Regions from separate parts of the Clostridium moutaii genome, predicted to be linked through region 1. Evidence: predicted binding sites of a transcription regulator. Region 1 holds the regulator's gene; each other region holds the start of a gene.

Region 1 (3,292 bases):
TTTTACCTATGGAGAAACCTGGCATTCCCTTTTCCAAGATAAAAGCTGATATCCCCCTTGTACCCTTACTTCTGTCTGTCATAGCAAATACTACAAATATATCTGCAACTCCTCCGTTTGTTATAAATATCTTCTGCCCATTTAAAACATAGTGATCTCCTTCAAGTATAGCTTGACTTTGTTGACCTGAGGCATCAGTACCTGCATTAGGTTCTGTCAATCCAAAAGCACCTAATTTTTCTCCTTTTGCCAATGGAATCAAATACTTCTTTTTCTGATCCTCTGTACCAAACTGTTGGACTAATGAAGCACAAAGTGAAGTATGTGCTGATAATATAACTCCAGTAGTGGCACAGGCCTTGGAAAGTTCTTCCACTGCTAATATATAGGATAAAGTATCTCCACCAGCTCCGCCATATTCAACTGGAAAAGGTATTCCCATCATCCCATACTTAGCCATCTTATCCACTGTTTCTTGAGGAAATCTCTCGGTTTCATCTATTTCAGCGGCTATTGGACTAACTTCTTTTTCGGTAAATTCTTTTACCATTTGTTTTACAAATCCTTGTTCCCTTGTTAATTCAAAATCCATTTATTTTACCCCCTAAATAGTTTAGAAGCTATAAAATATAGCTTTTGTAAACATTTAAAATAAGATCCCTATAATACAGCTGAGTTATTTATTTTTAAAGCACTTTTCTCTTTTTTCTACAAAGGCTGTCATTCCTTCTTTTTGATCTTCTGTAGCAAAACATTCCCCAAATACTTCTGATTCATAAGCTATTGCTGTATCTATGCCACATTGGATACCTTTATTTATAGCAGCTTTACACATTCTAACAGCTATAGGTGCATTATCGGCTATGCTATTTGCTAAATTCTTAGCTTCTTCCAATAATTTTTCTGGTTCAATTACTCTATTTACCAATCCTATTCTAAGAGCTTCTTCAGCTTTTATCATCTTTGCAGTATATATAAGTTCCTTAGCCATACCCAACCCCACTGTCCTTGCAAGCCTTTGAGTTCCACCAAAACCTGGAGTAATTCCAAGACCTACTTCCGGTTGTCCAAATTTAGCTTTGGATGAAGCTATTCTTATATCACAAGCTAATGATAGTTCGCATCCACCGCCCAGTGCAAAACCATTTACCGCTGCTATAACAGGTTTTTCTAGATTCTCTAGTTTTCTAAAAACTTTATTTCCCAGTATGCCGAATTTTCTTCCTTCAACAGAATTAAGATCCTTCATCTCTGTTATATCTGCTCCAGCTACAAAAGATTTACCTGCTCCCGTAATTATTACAACTAGTACACTATCATCTGTTCCAATGTCATCTATGGCACTATCTATTTCTTTTAATGTTTCCGAATTTAAAGCATTAAGTGCCTTAGGTCTATTTATTGTGATTAAAGCCAATTTCCCCTGCTTTTCAAGAATAATATTCCTATATTCCATATTAATCCCCCCAATTTTAAATATATTTATATTAAAATTAAACAGTTTATTAACAAACTATTGTTAATAATATCACAAATATACATAACAATAGATAAAGTAAATCTCTTTACTTTATTTATTATTATATACCTTAAAATTACACATTTCAATATAAATAAATATAATTACCGCTAATTTAATCATCTAAAATTAAAGCTCATAACTTACTATTTTAATTGATTTTTACTCCGTATCATTTAAAAGGCAGCTCAATGTCAATAAGCTGTCACTTAAATGAACATTTTCCACTTTCACATCCCCTGGTACAATAAGATCCACGGGAGCAAAATTCCAGATACCCCTTACTCCGTTTTTAACTAAAATATCGCAAACTTTTTGGGCATTATTACTTGGCACACATATTGATCCTATATCTATAACATTTTCTTTTAAATAGTCAGATAAATAATCTATATCATTTATTTCAATATCTCTAATCCTAATACCTATGAGTTTAGGATTTATATCAAATATAGCTTTTAACTCAAAACCTAATTTTTCAAATCTAGTATAATTAGCTATGGCCTGACCTATATTTCCTGCTCCTATTATTACTGTTCTATATAATTTTGTAAGTCCAAGTATGTTGCATATCTGGCTATACAATTCACTTACATTATATCCATACCCCTGCTGTCCGAAATCTCCAAAACAATTTAAATCCTGTCTTATCTGGGAGGCTGTAAACCCAATTTTTTCACTTAATTCTTTTGAAGATATTCTATCTACGTCATTTCTCATTAAATCGCTTAAATACCTATGGTATTTTGGTAATCTTTTTATAACAGCCATTGATATATTCTTTTTTCTATCCATAAAGCACCTCATATTTATAAAATTTAGTGTATCAACTACTATATTTATTTATAGCAAATAATCTTATATGATTTAGTTCTATCATTTATACTATTATTTTATTATAACATATGTCAATAGTTTCTTTTTTATTATTTTATTTACTACCTTCTTATATTTTTATATGTTTTCAACAAAATATAATTATAATTTCTATAATAACACAAATAGTACTACAAAAAAGTCACCATACATAGTAAAATATTAATGATTAAGGAAGGTGTTATTACTTATGATAGTTTTAAGTTGCAAAAATATTCATAAAAGCTATGGAATAAAAATTATACTTGAAGATATAACTTTCAACATAAATGAAGGAGACAGAGTAGGATTAATAGGTCCAAATGGAGCTGGTAAGTCTACCTTGTTTGACATTTTGACAAATAAATCAAGTTACGATAATGGAGATTTGTATATAGATAAATCCAAGACATTAGGTTATTTAACCCAACATCTCTCTTTAAATTCTTCAAATACAATTTATGATGAAATGTATACTGTATTTGAGGATCTTGTTAATTTGGAAAAGAGGCTTAGCAAACTAGAATCCTTAATGAATGAACCCTATGATCTTCATAATGAAGATTATCACAATAAATTAATTGACGATTATACCACTCTTTCAGAACTTTATACAAATAGAGGGGGGTATACTTACAAAGCGGAGATAAGCAAAGTTTTAAAAGGATTGGGGTTTTCTGAAGATGAATACAGCAGACCTATAAATGTACTAAGTGGAGGCAAAAAGACACGTGTGGCCCTTTGCAAGCTGCTTTTAACAAGGCCTGATATACTTTTATTAGATGAGCCGACCAATCATTTGGACCTGGATGCCATAGAATGGCTGGAAGACTACTTAAAAGTCTATAAGGGTACTGTTATAATAATATCCCATGACAGATATTTTCTAGATGCTATAACACATTCCACCATTGAACT
Region 2 (3,292 bases), on a different contig from region 1:
CTCATCTTCAAGCTGCTGAAGTGCACGGCAGTTTCCTGTCATGGTTCTCACTGAATAATGACCTATCTCCCTTACCGTACATAAGCTGAGTGGATACTCACTGTCCGGTGATTCCTGGGTAGGCCTCCATTCAGATGCAAATAAAATGCCCTTTTTACTTGGAGTGCTGAACTCATTATTTTCATATAGATAAGGAGTACCAGGATGATCTTCCGAAGGGCAAGGCCATAGCACCCCATCCAGGCTTTCTACCTTCTCATAAGTTGCACCTGCAAATTTAGGACAAAGTCCTATAAGTTCATCCCATATTTCTTTTGTATTATCATAGTGCATTTCATATCCCATAGCTGAAGATATCTCACAAATTATCTGCCAATCGTGCTTAACATCACCACTTGGTTCAACTGCCTTGTTAAATTTTTGAAATCCCCTGTCCGCACAGCTGTATACGCCTTCATGTTCACCCCAGGAAGTTGCAGGTAATATTACATCTGCGCGCAAAGTTGTTTTATTCATAAATATATCCTGAACCACTAAGAATTCCAATTCATCTAAAGCTTTTTTAAGATCATTTGAATTTGGATCGCTTTGAATAGAATCCTCTCCCATAATATAGTATGCTTTTAGTTTATGATTTTGAAGTACCAATTGAGGGACCTCAGTTATATGGTATCCTATTTTATCTGGAAGTTTTTCAACTCCCCATGCTTTTTCAAATTTCTTCCTTACATTTTCATCCGTTACACTTTGATATCCAGGAAAAACATTGGGAAGTGCACCCATGTCACAGGCGCCCTGTACATTATTTTGACCTCTTACAGGTCCTATTCCTACACTTGGTCTTCCATAATTTCCTGTAAGCAGAGCAAGTGAAGCCAATCCTTTCACCACATCCACAGCTTGACCAAATTGACATACCCCCATACCATAAAGTATCATAGGATTTTTAGCGGCGGCATACATTTTCATGGCCTTTTTTATCTTTTCTGCTGGGACTCTTGATATTTTCTCTACATATTCAGGTGTGTATTTTTTTAATACTTTACTGTATTCTTCAAAACCCTCCGTATATTTTTCAACATACTCTTTATTATACAAGCCCTCATTTATAAGAACATTTGCAAAACCGTTTACAAGAGCCATATTGGTACCGCCTTTTAGCGTAAGCCATAGATCTGAAATTCTTACACTTTCCGTTATTCTGGGATCAACAACAACTATCTTTGCACCTTTTTCCCTTGCCTTTACTACTCTTCTTGCAACTATAGGATGGGACTCCGCCGGATTATAACCAAAAATAAAAATCAAATCTGCATTGTCAATTTCAGGAATGCTATTGGACATGGCGCCATTACCAAGTACGCTAGCAAGCCCTGCTACAGATGGCGCATGACAGACTCTAGCACAATTATCCACATTATTTGTTCCTATAACTGCTCTCATAAATTTCTGCATAATATAATTTGCTTCATTGCCCGGACCCCTGGAACAGCCTGTACCCATTATTGAATCAGCACCATACTTATTTTTTATTTCCGTAAGTTTTTCAGAAGTATATTTTATAGCTTCTTCCCAGCTGACTTCTGCTAAATCCCCATTTTTCCTTATCATAGGTTTTTTTATTCGTGAAGTCAATATTTTGGGATCATTTAAAAAATCCCATCCATAATAGCCTTTAAGGCACAAGCTCCCTTCATTAGTTCTGCCCAATGCAGGTTCCGCCCTTTTAATCTTGCCATCTTCAACAATCAAATACAGTCTGCAACCAGCACCACAGTAAGGACAAACAGTTAAAACTTTACTCTCCATAATAATTACCCCATTTTAATTATATTTTTATATAAATATCTATTATAATAGTATCACTAAGTGGTGTATTATTTCAATTATTAATAGATCTTATTTTATTATGAAATACCATTGCACCTTATTAATAATTTGACATGGACTTTTACAAAAGTTATACTAAATTTAAAATATCTTATAACATGGAGGATAAGCATGAAAAACACAGTATTTTTAAACTCTGAAAAGATAAATTTTGATAATAAAATTGACTTTTCAAAGTTAAGTGAGTTTACTAAAGTTACATTATATAATAGCAGTACTGAAGATGAAATTCTTAAAAGGGTTGAAAATCAAAATATTGTTGTAACTAAAGAGCTTCCTTTAAACGGAAACTTAATATCCAAATTTCCACCTTCTGTAGAACTTATCTGTGAAGCTGGTACAGGTTATAACAATATAGATACAAAAACTGCCGGTGAAAAAAACATCATGGTTTGTAATGTGCCCGGTTACAGTACAGATGCCGTAGCCCAGCTTGCCATAACTTTCATATTGAATTTATGTTCATCTCTTGTTCTGCAGCAAGTCATGTTAAATGAAAAGGATTTTGATAATTTTACCAGGGATCTCCAAGTATCTCATTCTGAAATAAAAGGCAAAATCCTTGGAGTAATTGGCGCAGGTGCCATAGGTCAGCGGGTAATAAAAACAGCTTTAAATCTGGGTATGAAAGTTTTAGTATACAACAGAAGTTTAAAACCAATTGCAAATGTAAAATTTGTTACTTTGGAAGAACTGTTAGGTAACAGTGACTTTGTAACAATTCATTGTCCTCTTACAGAAAATACAAAATATCTCATAGATAAAGATAAATTAAAACTTATGAAATCTTCTTCCTTTATTATAAACACCGCAAGAGGTCCTATAATAAATGAAAAAGATCTAATAGAAGCATTACATAATAAGACAATTGCAGGTGCAGCCCTTGACGTTCAGGAACATGAACCATTTGATTTAAATAATCCTCTGTTTTCAATGAGAAATGTTATCTTAACTCCACACATAGGCTGCAAATGTATTGAAACAAGACAGAGACTTGTAGAACTTTTAGGCAATAATATTAAAGCTTTTATAAATAAAAATCCGATTAATTCAGTGAACAGTTAATAGCTGTTCACCTTTTTATTTTTTAAGTTGCTTTTTAAAGTATAGAGTTCTATACTTTAAAAAGTGTTTATAATTGACAATTTAAATTCTTTATGGGTGGTGGTGTTATGATGACAATAAAAATCACATTATTGTGTATCGCAGCATTCTTTGCTGCATTTGTAGATTCCATAGCAGGCGGAGGAGGTATAATAAGCCTTCCGGCCTTTTTGATGACAGGCATTTCTCCTCATATGGCACTGGGCACAAATAAATTTTCATCAACCTGTGCCTCTTTTACCAGTTCAATGAAATTTGCACAATCTGGTAAGGTAGATTTTAAAATATTAAGATTTCT
Region 3 (3,292 bases), on a different contig from region 1:
TTTACTGGCAGCCATATCCATTGAAGGAGCTGTAAAATCAGCAGCGGCTTTTTCTATAGCAGTGCCTATTCTTGCACTTGGGATACCTATATATGATACCTTATTTGCCATGATAAGGAGAAAGATAAACGGCAGACCAATTATGCAAGCGGATAGAGGGCATCTACATCACAGGCTCCTTGATATGGGACTTACACAGAAACAGGCTGTTGCAATAATGTATGTTATAAGTGCAGTTCTTGGCAGCTTTTCCATAATAGCTATGGAGATAAATGCACAAAGGTCTTATTTGCTATTGATTATGGTTATGATTATTTTAGTTTTGATAGCCTGGAAAGCTGGATTTTTTAAACATAAAGAGTAAAATGGAGGATTTTATATGAAGAAAATCAAAAGTATTACAATATTTGGTACAAGGCCTGAAGCAATAAAGATGGCTCCCTTAATTAAGGAATTTGAAAAGATAGAAAATATAGAAAATAAGGTTTGTGTCACGGCTCAGCACAGGCAAATGCTTGATCAAGTTTTGGAGCTTTTTAAAATTCATCCAGATTTTGATTTGAATATAATGAAAAGCAAGCAGACTTTAACGGGAATAACCACTAGGGTTCTCCAAGGACTTGAAAATATATTTGAAGAAGAAAAGCCGGATTTAGTTATTGTACACGGAGATACAACTACTACTTTTGCAGGAGCTCTGGCAGCCTTCTATAAAAAAATAACAGTAGGCCATGTAGAGGCAGGTCTTAGAACTTATGATAAATACTTTCCTTTTCCTGAAGAAATGAACAGAAAACTTACTGGAGCTATAGCTGACTTGCACTTTGCCCCAACTTCAGGTTCTAAAAATAACCTCCTCAGAGAGGGAGTTCTTGAAAATAAAATATTTGTTACAGGAAACACGGTTATAGATGCCATGAATTTTACCGTAGAAAATGGTTATGTATTTAACAATAGTGAACTAAATCAGATAGATTATAATAACAAGAAAGTTATAATGGTAACTGCCCATAGAAGAGAAAATTGGGGAAAGGGAATTCAAAACATTTGTAATGCTCTTAAAAAGATTGCAAGGGATAATGAGGAAGTAGAAGTTATTTATCTTGTACACTTGAACCCTATAGTAAAAGACATGGTATATAAAATATTGGGCGAAGTTCCAAGAATACATTTGCTGCCTCCTCTTGATACCAAGGAAACCCACAATTTGATGAATAAATGTTATATGGTAATGACTGATTCAGGAGGACTTCAAGAAGAAGCACCTCATCTTGGAAAACCTGTATTGGTACTGAGAAATGTAACTGAAAGACCGGAAGCTGTAGAAGCAGGGACGGTAAAATTGGTTGGCACTGATGAGAGTAATATAGTTAAACTTGCAAATGAACTTATATTGAATTCAAATGAATATAATATAATGAGTAGAGCCATAAATCCCTATGGGGACGGCAAGGCATCTAGAAGGATAACAGCAGCTATTTTGCAGTATTTTCATATACAAAATAATGAGTATAAAGAGTTTCAATAAAATTTCTTTATGTGGAATTGAAAATTAGCTAAAAATTCAGCACTGATTTATATTAAAAACTTTGTGTTTTTTTTAACAAAAAACATTGATAAAAATTTAATTAGCTAGTATAATAAAGAGGATGACAGAAAACTTTGTAAATTAAAAATAGATAATTTAATTAAGGAGGATTAGTTATGAGGGATGTAGTTATTGTAAGTGCTGCAAGAACTGCTATAGGAAAATTTGGGGGAACGTTAAAAAATATTCCTGCGGTGGATTTAGGTGCTGCAGTTATAAAAGAAGCAGTGAAAAGATCCAATATTAAATCGGAGCTTATAGACGAGGTCATAATGGGAAATGTAATACAAGCAGGTCTTGGGCAAAGCCCAGCAAGACAAGCTGCTGTAAAAGCAGGTATTCCTGTGGAAATTCCAGCATTTACCTTGAATAAAGTCTGCGGCTCAGGACTTAGGGCAGTCAGCCTGGCAGCTCAAATTATAAAATCCGGGGATGAGGATATAATTGTAACTGGAGGAATGGAGAATATGTCTGCTGCTCCATATTTGCTTCCAAATGCCAGATGGGGACAGAGAATGGGAGACGGAAAATTGGTGGATTCCATGATAAAGGATGGTTTGTGGGAAGCCTTCAATAATTATCATATGGGAGTTACAGCTGAAAATATAGCAGAAAAATGGAACTTAACCAGAGAAATGCAGGATGAATTTGCGGCATCATCTCAACAAAAAGCAGAAGCAGCTATAAAGGGTGGAAAATTTAAAGATGAAATAGTGCCAATTGTTATAAAAGACAGAAAAAAGGGAGAAATAGTTTTTGATACAGATGAATTCCCTAGATTTGGCACAACTGCTCAATCCTTATCAAAGTTGAAACCCGCATTTAAAAAGGATGGAACTGTTACAGCCGGAAATGCTTCAGGAATAAATGATGCAGCAGCGGCATTAGTTGTAATGAGTGCAGATAAGGCAAAGGAAATGGGAATAGAACCACTTGCAAAAATTGTTTCCTATGGTACTAGAGGATTGGATCCTAAGATAATGGGATATGGGCCATTTTATGCAACTAAATTGGCATTGGAAAAAGCTAAGTTAAAGGTTGAAGATTTGGATTTAATAGAAGCAAATGAAGCATTTGCAGCTCAAAGTTTAGCTGTAGCTAAAGATTTAAAATTTGATATGAGCAAAGTAAATGTAAACGGTGGAGCACTGGCTCTTGGACATCCAGTCGGATGCTCAGGTGCAAGAATACTTACTACACTGCTTTATGAGATGAAAAGAAGAGATGTTAAAAAGGGTCTCGCTACATTATGCATAGGTGGTGGAATGGGAACTGCCATAATAGTGGAGAGATAATTTATTTGGAAAATTGGATGACATAAGGGATGTGTTTTTAGAAATCGATTTGTAAAAGGACACAAACCTTGTGTTTTTTTATAATAATTGCGTATTTATTATAGCTGAATTATAAATTGAAAGATGTGTAGATTTAATAAGTAATCATGGGCTAAAATCATGCAGATTGACTTAAATTGCGTAAAAACAGTTAATTAAGCGAAAAAATAGAACTTTTAGATTATATTTTTAAGGTATATAATTTTATTAGTTTATTTCTACACGGGGGAACTTAATGGATAAACATATTTTAGATATGGTGAAAAAGGTATCTGTCATCAATTTAGTATTTGGTATCACAATAGCTTGTCTAGTGCAATTGATTTTTAAAAGTTATGGGTTGTTTATATTAATAGGAATGTTGATAGCA

Evidence for each region. The regulator Rex, encoded in region 1, represses fermentation and respiration genes when NADH is low (regulators of the CRP and FNR family bind a similar motif). The targets are predictions, from matches to a motif close to ATTGTTAANNNNTTAACAAT.
Region 2: the regulator Rex is predicted to act here: its motif matches at 1,833-1,852, upstream of fdhF (formate dehydrogenase subunit alpha).
Region 3: the regulator Rex is predicted to act here: its motif matches at 1,589-1,608, upstream of AB8U03_RS03710 (acetyl-CoA C-acetyltransferase).

What each region holds. Positions count from the first base shown of each region.
Region 1 is NZ_JBGEWD010000004.1:118,855-122,146, forward strand. It holds gene AB8U03_RS06085 (acyl-CoA dehydrogenase) at 1-592, opposite strand, end outside; gene AB8U03_RS06090 (short-chain-enoyl-CoA hydratase) at 677-1,456, opposite strand; gene AB8U03_RS06095 (redox-sensing transcriptional repressor Rex) at 1,682-2,314, opposite strand; gene AB8U03_RS06100 (ABC transporter ATP-binding protein) at 2,586-3,292, shown strand, end outside.
Region 2 is NZ_JBGEWD010000001.1:271,337-274,628, forward strand. It holds gene fdhF (formate dehydrogenase subunit alpha) at 1-1,809, opposite strand, end outside; gene AB8U03_RS01475 (NAD(P)-dependent oxidoreductase) at 2,002-2,955, shown strand; gene AB8U03_RS01480 (TSUP family transporter) at 3,066-3,292, shown strand, end outside.
Region 3 is NZ_JBGEWD010000002.1:199,044-202,335, reverse strand. It holds gene AB8U03_RS03720 (MraY family glycosyltransferase) at 1-364, shown strand, start outside; gene wecB (non-hydrolyzing UDP-N-acetylglucosamine 2-epimerase) at 380-1,528, shown strand; gene AB8U03_RS03710 (acetyl-CoA C-acetyltransferase) at 1,705-2,883, shown strand; gene AB8U03_RS03705 (ATP synthase subunit I) at 3,158-3,292, shown strand, end outside.